Regions from separate parts of the Caballeronia sp. LjRoot34 genome, predicted to be linked through region 1. Evidence: predicted binding sites of a transcription regulator. Region 1 holds the regulator's gene; the other holds the start of a gene.
What was found. The regulator LexA, encoded in region 1, represses DNA repair genes until DNA is damaged. The targets are predictions, from matches to a motif close to ACTGTATNNNNATACAGT.
Positions count from the first base shown of each region.

Region 2: a site for LexA is predicted at 1,813-1,830, ahead of recA (recombinase RecA). Genes of this name have one in related genera too.

Region 1 is NZ_CAXUSB020000001.1:1,595,260-1,600,368, forward strand. It holds gene ACSQ36_RS07065 (universal stress protein) at 1-26, shown strand, start outside; gene ACSQ36_RS07070 (DUF2939 domain-containing protein) at 167-775, opposite strand; gene ACSQ36_RS07075 (hypothetical protein) at 908-1,294, opposite strand; gene lexA (transcriptional repressor LexA) at 1,499-2,155, opposite strand; gene ACSQ36_RS07085 (sulfate ABC transporter substrate-binding protein) at 2,451-3,500, shown strand; gene cysT (sulfate ABC transporter permease subunit CysT) at 3,669-4,565, shown strand; gene cysW (sulfate ABC transporter permease subunit CysW) at 4,562-5,109, shown strand, end outside.
Region 2 is NZ_CAXUSB020000001.1:669,046-674,154, reverse strand. It holds gene recX (recombination regulator RecX) at 1-638, opposite strand, end outside; gene recA (recombinase RecA) at 656-1,732, opposite strand; gene ACSQ36_RS02900 (response regulator) at 1,960-2,703, shown strand; gene ACSQ36_RS02895 (sensor histidine kinase N-terminal domain-containing protein) at 2,728-4,305, shown strand; gene ACSQ36_RS02890 (MFS transporter) at 4,533-5,109, shown strand, end outside.

The sequences.
Region 1 (5,109 bases):
CCGCGAAAGCCGAGGCCAGTGTTTGATGCTGCGACGGGTTTACTGAGGTTGAAAGCGGCTAAGCTGGTGCCGCTTTCAGCCAGCAAGTCGCCAAGCACAAGCAGCAAGGCCAGCTAGCAAGTAGCAACTAGGCGGACAGTCCCATTGCTGCGGGAACACTGATAGCCTAGCCGTCGTTCAACTCCACTGCGACCAGCTTCCACGAGAACAACCCGTAGCGCCGGAGAATGGCCGAATAGCGTGCGTCGCCGGTTCCATGCTGGTAATTCACCGCGAAAGTATCGAAACTTCGATACCCCGCCGTGGTTTGCGGCGGCGGTTTCGGTGCGGACGGTGAAGCTACGACGGGCGCGGCTCCCGGGGTAGCGACAACAGCGCCGCTCGCCTCGGACGGAACTGGCGGTTTCTCGCCCGGATCGCCCTGTGGCGGTATGCCATTGAGAATAGCCGCCACGCCGTCGGGCGTTGCATACGAATCGACCAGCGGGCCGATTAGCGCCGCGCCAATCATGGCGCCGATCATCGCTAACGGATTGCCGCTCTTCTGTATGTCGATTTTTCGGGTCAACAACTGACCGACCTGGTCCTTCAGGCTTTCACGCAGCAGCGGAAAGTCGACGTACTGATTCACAGTTTGAGCGTCACGGGCGTCGGCGGCGCGTTTCAACCGGTCGAGCGCGATGTACGGCGACGCATAGATCACACCGAGCACTGCCACGACGACAACAACCAACAACGTAATAACAACGGACTTGCTGGTACGGGACAGGGACATACGCTAAGGCGCCTTTGGGCTGATGAGGTGAATGCGGCTCGAATGCAAGTGCAGAGGCCAAAGAAGCCTCAACCCCTGGATGGACCACACCGGCGCCAGAATTATCCCCGCGAATCTTATCGCTTCGAAAAATCAGGCGAGCAATCCGCCTTCAACGCCGGCCCGCTCCTCGTCGATACAACGGTCGATCATGCGCGACACCGCTTCAATATTGCCGACCATGATGACCCGCGATTCACCGCGATACACCCGCACCGGCGCCCGTTGCTCGGCCTGCGTATGCACCGATGCACTCAGCGATACCCGGGCGAACGCCGGCTGCCGCGAGGGCAGGACGGGCAGTTCGTCGAAGAGATCGGGGGTGTCTGCTGGCTTTGGGGTCTTGCAGGAGATCAGCGAGCGCAGATGCCGCAAACGGCCGAACTCGCGGAATTGCCGAAACGACAGGGGTGCACGTGCTGTCGGCGCGAACGATGCAGATAAAAAAGAAGCAGAAAACAACCGGGCGAATCGTTCCATGATGTTTCTCCGATGACCGATGACAATAGGACGCGCACCGGTTCATCACCAATGCGATGTCCGTCACGCTTTATAGGGCCGGAATTCAAGCGCAGTGCGGCTAGGGGCGGGAACACCCGGAATACTCGGAACACCCCGCCGCCGCCCTGCAAATCAGAAATCAACAAACAGACATCAAAGCAGAAGCTGAAAACCTTGCAGAAATCAAAGCTCGCCGGAACGAATCAACCCGACCGCAATACCTTCCAGCGCAAAGTCGTCGCTGCCTGACGCGACGAAGATGTTCTCGTAATCAGGGTTTTCAGCGATCAGTTCAACGCCATCTGGACGACGTTTCCACCGTTTGACCGTGACGTCGTCGCCAAGTCGCGCCACGACGATCTGCCCGTCCTTTGCCTCGTTTTTCTTCTGCACAGCGAGCAGATCACCGTCGAAGATCCCTGCGTCGCGCATGGAAAGACCGCGCACCTTCAACAGATAGTCCGGTTTGCTGGAGAACAGCGCCGGGTCGCAGGCGTAATGCTTGGAGATGTGTTCCTGCGCGAGGATCGGACTGCCGGCCGCCACGCGCCCGACCAGCGGCAAGGACAATTGCATGATGCTGGCATGGGGCAACGTGAACTGATGAGGCCCTTCGTCGAGGCCGCCATTGGTCAGCAAACGAATGCCGCGCGATGAACCCGCCGCCAGTTCGATCACCCCTTTACGCGCCAGCGCCCGAAGATGCTCTTCGGCGGAATTAGCGGAGCTAAAACCAAGTTCGGCTGCGATCTCGGCGCGCGTGGGCGGAAACCCCGTACGTTCGATCGCGCGCTGGATCAGTTCGAAAACCTCTTGCTGCCGCGCAGTCAGTTTGCTCATTTTGGTCACGTGCTTTTGCCCCTTGTATGGCTGGTCGTCCACTGTATGGATGAACAGATGCCTGTAGTTTTATACAGTATTCGGCGCTTTTCAAGCTTTACTTTAAGTTCGACGTCGTCAGAACCACACAGAGCCTATAAACAGGGTGCTCCAACGGCTGTTTGATGGCCGCAACGCCGCTTCCAGCCGTCATTAGCACTTTTTGATCTAAAAGAATGAATAACAATTATTTTTAATAATGAAAGCTCGTCGATAGACTCGGCTGCTCAAACCACATAAGACGGGGAACGGGGTAATGCGGAGTCAGAATTCGAGGTGGGGCGCACGTGCAAGGAAGCTGTTTGCCACGGCGGTGATCGGGGCAGCGTCGGTGACCGGGATGACCGCGGGCATGATCGCGCAAGCGCACGCCGACACGTCGTTCCTGAACGTGTCGTATGACCCGACGCGTGAGTTGTACCAGGAGTTCAATCAGGCTTTCGGCAAGAAATGGAAGGCTGAAACCGGAGAGACCGTCACATTCAAGCAATCGCACGGCGGCTCCGGCGGTCAGGCTCGCTCGGTTCTCGACGGTTTGCAGGCAGATGTGGTGACGCTGGCGCTGGCCTATGACATTGATGCGCTCGCAGCCAAGGGGCTGGTTAGCCAGGACTGGCAGAAGCGCTTGCCGGACAACGCGTCGCCGTATACATCGACGATCGTGTTCCTCGTGCGCAAAGGCAACCCGAAGCAGATCAAGGACTGGCCGGATCTGCTCAAGCCGGACGTCTCTATCGTGACGCCGAATCCGAAGACGTCTGGCGGCGCGCGCTGGAATTACCTCGCGGCGTGGGCTTATGCAGAACATCTGCCAGGCGGCAACGCAACGACTGCCAAGGACTTCGTAACCAAGCTCTATAAGAACGCCGGCGTGCTGGATTCGGGCGCGCGGGGCGCGACCACCAGCTTCGTGCAGCGCGGGCAGGGTGACGTGCTGATCGCGTGGGAAAACGAGGCGTTCCTGTCGCTGAAGGAATTTGGCTCGGACAAATTCGAGATCGTCGTGCCGTCGGTGAGCATCCTGGCTGAGCCGCCGGTGGCCGTCGTCGACAAGGTCGTGGATCGTCATGGCGACCGCAAGCTGGCCGAGGCGTACCTCAAATATTTGTATAGCGAGGAAGGCCAGGAAATCGCGGCACGCAACTTCTATCGGCCGCGCTCCACCGCTGTTCCCGCTGCGCTGACGAAGCAGTTCCCGAAGATCAAGCTCTACACCATCGACGACTCGTTCGGTGGCTGGACCAACGCACAAAAGACGCATTTCGCCGATGGCGGCGTGTTCGATTCGATCTATCAGCCGCAGTAAGCACGGCGGCATGAAGGGCAGCACTGCCGGCGCTTATGCGCTCGCGGTGCTGTAGTCGTAAAAGAAGCCTGAAATAACACGATGGCCGCATAGACGGCCATGAAACCAACCCGAAGCTCGACCCCGAAGCGCCGTCCCCGCGGCGCGGCGGAACTGGATGATTCACGCATGACGACTTTCACTTTCCGCAAGCCCAGCGCACTGCCGGGCTTCGGCCTAACGCTCGGCATCACGGTGGCGTATTTGAGCCTCGTGGTGCTGATTCCGCTTGCCGCGACCTTCGCCAAGACGGCCACGCTCGACTGGGCGACGTTCGTGCGCGCCGTCACGTCGCCGCGCGTGCTGGCGTCGTATCGGCTGACGTTTACCGCTGCCCTCGGTGGCGCGCTGATCAACGCCGTGTTCGGTTTCCTCGTGGCGTGGGTGCTCGTGCGCTACACGTTCCCGTTCAAGCGCGTGGTGGATGCTGTCGTCGATCTGCCGTTTGCATTGCCGACTTCCGTGGCCGGCATTGCGCTCGCCGCGGTCTATGCGCCGAATGGCTGGATCGGCCAGTTTCTCGCACCCCTCGGGATCAAGGTGGCGTTTACGCCGTTGGGCGTGCTCGTGGCGCTGACGTTTATCGGCTTGCCGTTCGTCGTGCGCACCGTACAACCCGTGCTGGAAGATTTCGAACGCGAGCAGGAAGAAGCGGCCGCGTGCCTTGGCGCCACGCGCTGGCTGACGTTTCGCCGCGTGGTGCTGCCGTCGCTGTTTCCCGCGATCCTGACTGGCTTCGCGCTCGCGTTTGCGCGTGCCTTGGGCGAATACGGGTCGGTGATTTTCATCGCAGGTAATGTGCCGATGAAGTCCGAAATCACGTCGCTGCTGATCATCACGAAGCTCGAACAATACGACTACGCCGGGGCGACCGCGATCGCCGTGGTGATGCTGTGTGTATCGTTCCTGATGCTGCTGCTGATCAACACGCTGCAATGGTTCCTGCAACGGCGCACGAGCCGCGGTGGCGCAGGTCCTGCGCCTGCTTCGGCCGGTGCATTGCATATCGACGGGGCGAAAGCATGAGCGCCGTCAAACAGAAAACTGTGGATGTGACCACGGCCCGTGTGACTGAGCACAAGCTTGATCCGGTTACCGAACCCCGTGTCGTGCGCTGGATCCTGACGGCCATCGCGCTGATTTTCCTGGCGCTGTTTCTTGTGGTGCCGCTCGCCGCCGTGTTTGCACAAGCGTTCGCGAAGGGCGTGGACTATTACTTCGATTCGCTGAAGGACCCCGACGCGTGGTCCGCGATCAAGCTCACGCTGATCGTCGCCGCGATTGCGGTGCCGCTGAACGTGGTGTTCGGGTTGACGGCGTCCTGGTCTATCGCGAAGTTCGAATTCCGCGGCAAAGCCTTCCTCACGACGCTGATCGACTTGCCGTTTTCGGTGTCACCGGTCGTCTCGGGCCTGATCTACGTGCTGATGTTCGGCGCGCAAGGCTGGTTCGGTCCCTGGCTCATCGACCACGACGTGCAGATCATCTTCGCGGTGCCCGGCATTGTGCTCGCCACTATCTTCGTCACGTTCCCCTTTGTCGCACGCGAGCTGATCCCGCTGATGCAGGC
Region 2 (5,109 bases), 930 kb from region 1:
GACAACCCGCCACGTCCAAATTTGTTGCGATCACTCGATCGCTCGTATTCAGCCGGGGCCTCTGCCGACGCACTCTTCAAAGATGACCGCGCCGACACCCCACCACCACCGAACGATCCACGCTTCGGATACGCACGATCACTCGACCGTTCGAACACCGGCTCGCTGTCCTGCTGTGTGGTTTCACCCGCTTCCTGCAGACTCGCGGCGATCGCCTCAGCCTTGCTGCTGCCAGACGACAAGCTTGAGCCTCCCGGCCGTCCAAAGCTGCTTTTCCTGGCGAAGCTACTGTTACCGCTACTGCTACTCCCAGCACTCTTGCCGCTGGAAAACCCGCCACCCTTATTAAACCCACCGCTTCCGCTCTTCTCGCCGGAAACTCCACCACCCTTCGAGAAGCTGTTTCCAAACGAACGACGCGCCGGAGCAGATCCCTCCACACCGACGCGTTCGCCTGCTGCTGCGCGGTATCGATCGCTGCTTCGTTCGTAGCGGTCGACTCCTTCCTCGGCGCTGAGACTTTCGTCTTCGTCGCTTATGGACTTCGAGCCATCCGGATCTTCCTTTACGTCCTGCTCCGCGTCACGATTTGAATCGCGACCGGTCTTCGATCCGAACCGGCTCTTGCTGCGCATCATCTTTTACCGCCTAAAACTCATTCTTCTTCATCCGCCACTTCGGCAACACCCGGAGCGATTGCGTCGGCCATTGCATTGACGCCCAGCGACTCGCGAATTCGATTTTCGATTTCACGCGCCATTTCAGGATTCTCACGCAGGAATTCGCGTGCGTTGTCCTTACCCTGGCCAATCCGTTCGCCGTTATAGCTGTACCAGGCACCCGCTTTATCAACCAGCTTGGCTTGCACGCCCAAGTCGATGATTTCGCCCTGACGCGAAATACCTTCGCCATAGAGGATGTCGAAGATGGCTTCGCGGAACGGCGGCGCAACCTTGTTCTTCACCACCTTCACGCGGGTTTCGTTGCCGATCACTTCGTCATTCTTCTTGATCGAACCGATACGGCGAATATCCAGGCGCACCGACGCGTAGAACTTCAGCGCGTTACCACCCGTGGTGGTTTCCGGATTACCGAACATCACGCCAATCTTCATGCGGATCTGGTTGATGAAAATCACCAGGCAGTTCGTACGCTTGATCGTGCCGGTCAGCTTGCGCAGCGCCTGCGACATCAAACGTGCTTGCAAACCAGGCAGCGAATCGCCCATTTCGCCTTCGATTTCAGCCTTCGGCACCAGCGCCGCAACCGAGTCGATCACGATCATGTCGATGGAACCCGAACGCACGAGCGCGTCGCAGATTTCCAGCGCTTGTTCGCCCGTGTCCGGCTGCGAGATCAGCAGGTCCGACGGACTCACGCCAAGCTTTTGCGCGTAACCGATGTCGAGCGCGTGTTCCGCGTCAATAAACGCTGCCGTGCCACCGACCTTCTGCATCTCCGCAATCACTTGCAGCGCCAGCGTGGTCTTGCCCGACGATTCCGGACCGTAGATTTCCACCACGCGTCCACGCGGCAAACCGCCGACGCCCAATGCAATATCCAGTCCGAGCGAACCGGTCGAGACCACTTGAATGTCTTCAATGGCTTCGCCAGCGCCGAGCCGCATGATCGACCCCTTGCCGAATTGCTTCTCGATCTGCGCGAGCGCGACGGCCAGCGCCTTGCTCTTCTCCGCAGACATCCCGCCCGGGCCTTTCTTGCTATCTTCCATGAATCGTCCTTTGCTATGATGAACGGCGTCTGGCGCATGCCCTTGGGAGTTTTTCCCCTGCTGGGCGCACTGCTGCAGACACTGTATAAAAAAACAGGTGTTTTTGCAAGTCCGATCGGAGCGCGTAGTTTCAGCGCCACGTTCGGCCCATGCGGGACACCACTACACCTGGAGACCGCCGCGCCGGGCGAATTGCGGTGCCGGCAATGCTTTTTGCGCACACTACGATGCGAATCCTCATTGCCGAAGACGACAGCATACTCGCGGACGGTCTCATTCGATCACTCCGCCAATCGGGCTATGCCGTGGACCACGTGCGGCACGGCGTGGAAGCCGACACCGCGCTTTCGCTCCAGACTTTCGACCTTTTGATCCTTGATCTGGGCCTGCCGATGATGTCCGGCCTGGAGGTCCTGAGACGCCTCAGAGCACGCAATTCCCAGATGCCCGTGCTCATCCTGACGGCCGCCGACAGTGTCGATGAACGCGTCAAGGGCCTCGACCTCGGCGCCGACGACTACATGGCCAAACCGTTCGCGCTGAACGAACTCGAAGCCCGCGTGCGCGCCCTTACCCGCCGAGGCGCGGGCGGCGGACCCACCGTCGTCAAGCATGGCGCGCTCGCATTCGATCAGGTGGGGCGCATTGCGTCTATCAACGACCAGGTGATCGAGTTATCGGCACGCGAACTCGGCGTGCTTGAGGTCCTGTTGCAACGGGTTGGCCGGCTGGTCTCGAAGGAACAACTCGTCAACCACCTTTGCGAGTGGGGCGAGGAAGTCAGCAACAACGCGATCGAAGTCTATGTCCATCGGCTAAGAAAAAAAATCGAGCCCGGCGGCGCGCGGATCATAACCGTTCGCGGGTTAGGCTATAGCCTTGAAAAAGCCGTTGCCGCGGTGGCCGCTTCTGTACCTTCTGCCCCGGCAAATACCGACGAGCCTGCCTCGCCCAGCCCGCAGTACAAGTAGCAAGTAACCACGAGTAATCACGCCATGGGCTCGCCAGCATCCCCCGAGCGCGCCGCTCCGGCGTTGCGCGAGCTGTCACCCCTTTCGCCCGATTTGCCCGAAGCCGACCCCGACGCTTCTCGCGACGCGCGTTACGCGAACCCGTTCGCGCCGCCCGACGAGCTCGAGCCCGACGGCGAACCCGCGCCGCGTTCTCTGTTCGGCGAAATTCTGGACTGGATGCTCGCGCCACTGCTGCTCTTGTGGCCCATGAGTATTGCGGTCACGTATCTGGTTGCCAAGTCGATTGCCAACGGGCCGTTCGACCGCGCGCTTGAGACGGATGCCTACGTGCTCGCGCGGCAGATCGCGCCGGTGAATGGCGTCGCGGAATTGCGGCTGCCGAACGCCACGCGGGACTTCCTGCGCGCGGATAACGTGGACAGCGTGTTTTTCCAGGTCCTGGGGACGCGCGGTGAACTGGTGGGCGGCGACGCCGATATGCCCTTGCCTCACGACGATGACCGGCCGCAGCCCGGCATCGTGGAATTTCGTGACGACGTGCTGCGCGGCAACGACATCCGCGTCGCTTATACGACGGTGGAGGCACCGACGCTCGCTCATCCGGTGCTGGTCCAGGTGGCCGAGACGCTCGATAAACGCAGCCAGTTGGCCAACGACATCATCAAGGGCGTGATCCTGCCGCAGTTCGTGATCTTGCCGCTCGCTATCGTGCTGGTCTGGTTCGGGTTGTCGCGCGGACTCGCGCCGCTGCATGCGCTGCAAGCGAATATTCGCGCCCGGCGTCCCGATGATCTCTCACCGCTAGAAGCCAGCCGCGCGCCGCCGGAAATCGCGCCGTTGGTGGCGTCGTTCAACGACCTGCTCAACCGCCTCGAGCAGAACATGCAGTTGCAGAAGCGGTTCATAGCCGATGCCGCGCATCAGATGAAAACACCGCTCGCCGGCTTGAGGACGCAGGCAGAGCTGGCGTTGCGGCAGGATGTATCGGCAGAAGTGCAGCGTTCGCTTGAACAGATAGCGACGAGTTCCGAGCACGCCGCGCGGCTGGTGACACAACTGCTCGCGCTGGCTCGGGCGGAGAACCGGATGTCGGGGCAGATTTTTTCGCGCGTGGAGTTGACCGATCTCGCGCGGCTCGCCGTGCGCGACTGGGTGCAGGCGGCGTTGGCCAAGCGGATGGATATTGGTTATGAGGAGCCGCCGCATCCGGTCGAGGTTGAAGGCAACGCGGTGATGTTGCGCGAAATGCTGTCGAATCTTATCGATAACGCCATTCGCTATACCCCGCCCGGAGGGCGAATCACGGTCCGCGTGCGCACCGACGAGTCCGACACGCGGCACGTCTTTCTCGAAGTGGAGGACACGGGGTTGGGCATTCCTGAAGCGGAACGCACGCGTGTGGTTGAGAGGTTCTATCGCATTCTTGGCCGTGAAGGCGATGGCAGCGGACTCGGTCTTGCCATCGTCCGGGAGATCGCGACAATGCACGGCGGCACGCTCGATATTGACGATCACGTGTACAGCGAAGCGCCGCAGCAAGCCGGAACGCTTGTCCGAGTGGGCTTAAAGCGGGTTTATCCTGCCCGGGACAAACCCTGATCACAGCTCTCTCGGTATTTTTGCATGATCCAATTTAGACCGATGTTATATAATTTATTGAGGTAGAAGAACGCATATTTGAAGACGTTAGATCAATAACAAGATAACGACGCGTCTTAACGCCCACCCGCTCCGCGTCAGAACGCCGTAAGTTTTCCCTCCAATAATCGTTGCACGGCGCTGCTATCCGCGGATGCCATTCAAAGATCAATACAGGAGACGACTTCATGGCAACGGTCGAGGGGCGCATTTCCCACGCACCGATGACGAGCGAAGAACGGCGCGTGATTTTCGCGTCATCGCTAGGCACGGTGTTCGAGTGGTATGACTTTTATCTGGCGGGCTCGCTTGCTATCTATATAAGCCGGACGTTCTTCTCCGGCGTCAATCCGACGGCCGGTTTCATCTTCACCTTGCTCGGCTTTGCGGCGGGTTTTGCCGTGCGGCCGTTCGGCGCGATTGTGTTCGGGCGTCTCGGCGATATGGTCGGGCGCAAGTACACCTTCCTCGTGACCATTGTGATCATGGGTCTTTCCACGTTCGTGGTCGGGCTGTTGCCTGGATACGGCACGATTGGGATAGCCGCGCCTGTGCTCTTCATCGCGATGCGGCTGCTGCAAGGGCTCGCGCTCGGCGGGGAATACGGGGGCGCGGCGACTTACGTGGCCGAACATGCGCCAGCCAACAAGCGCGGCGCGTGGACGGCGTGGATCCAGACCACGGCGACGCTTGGGCTTTTCATCTCGCTGATCGTGATCTTGCTTGTACGGAGTTCCGTCGGTGAGGAAACGTTTGGTGCGTGGG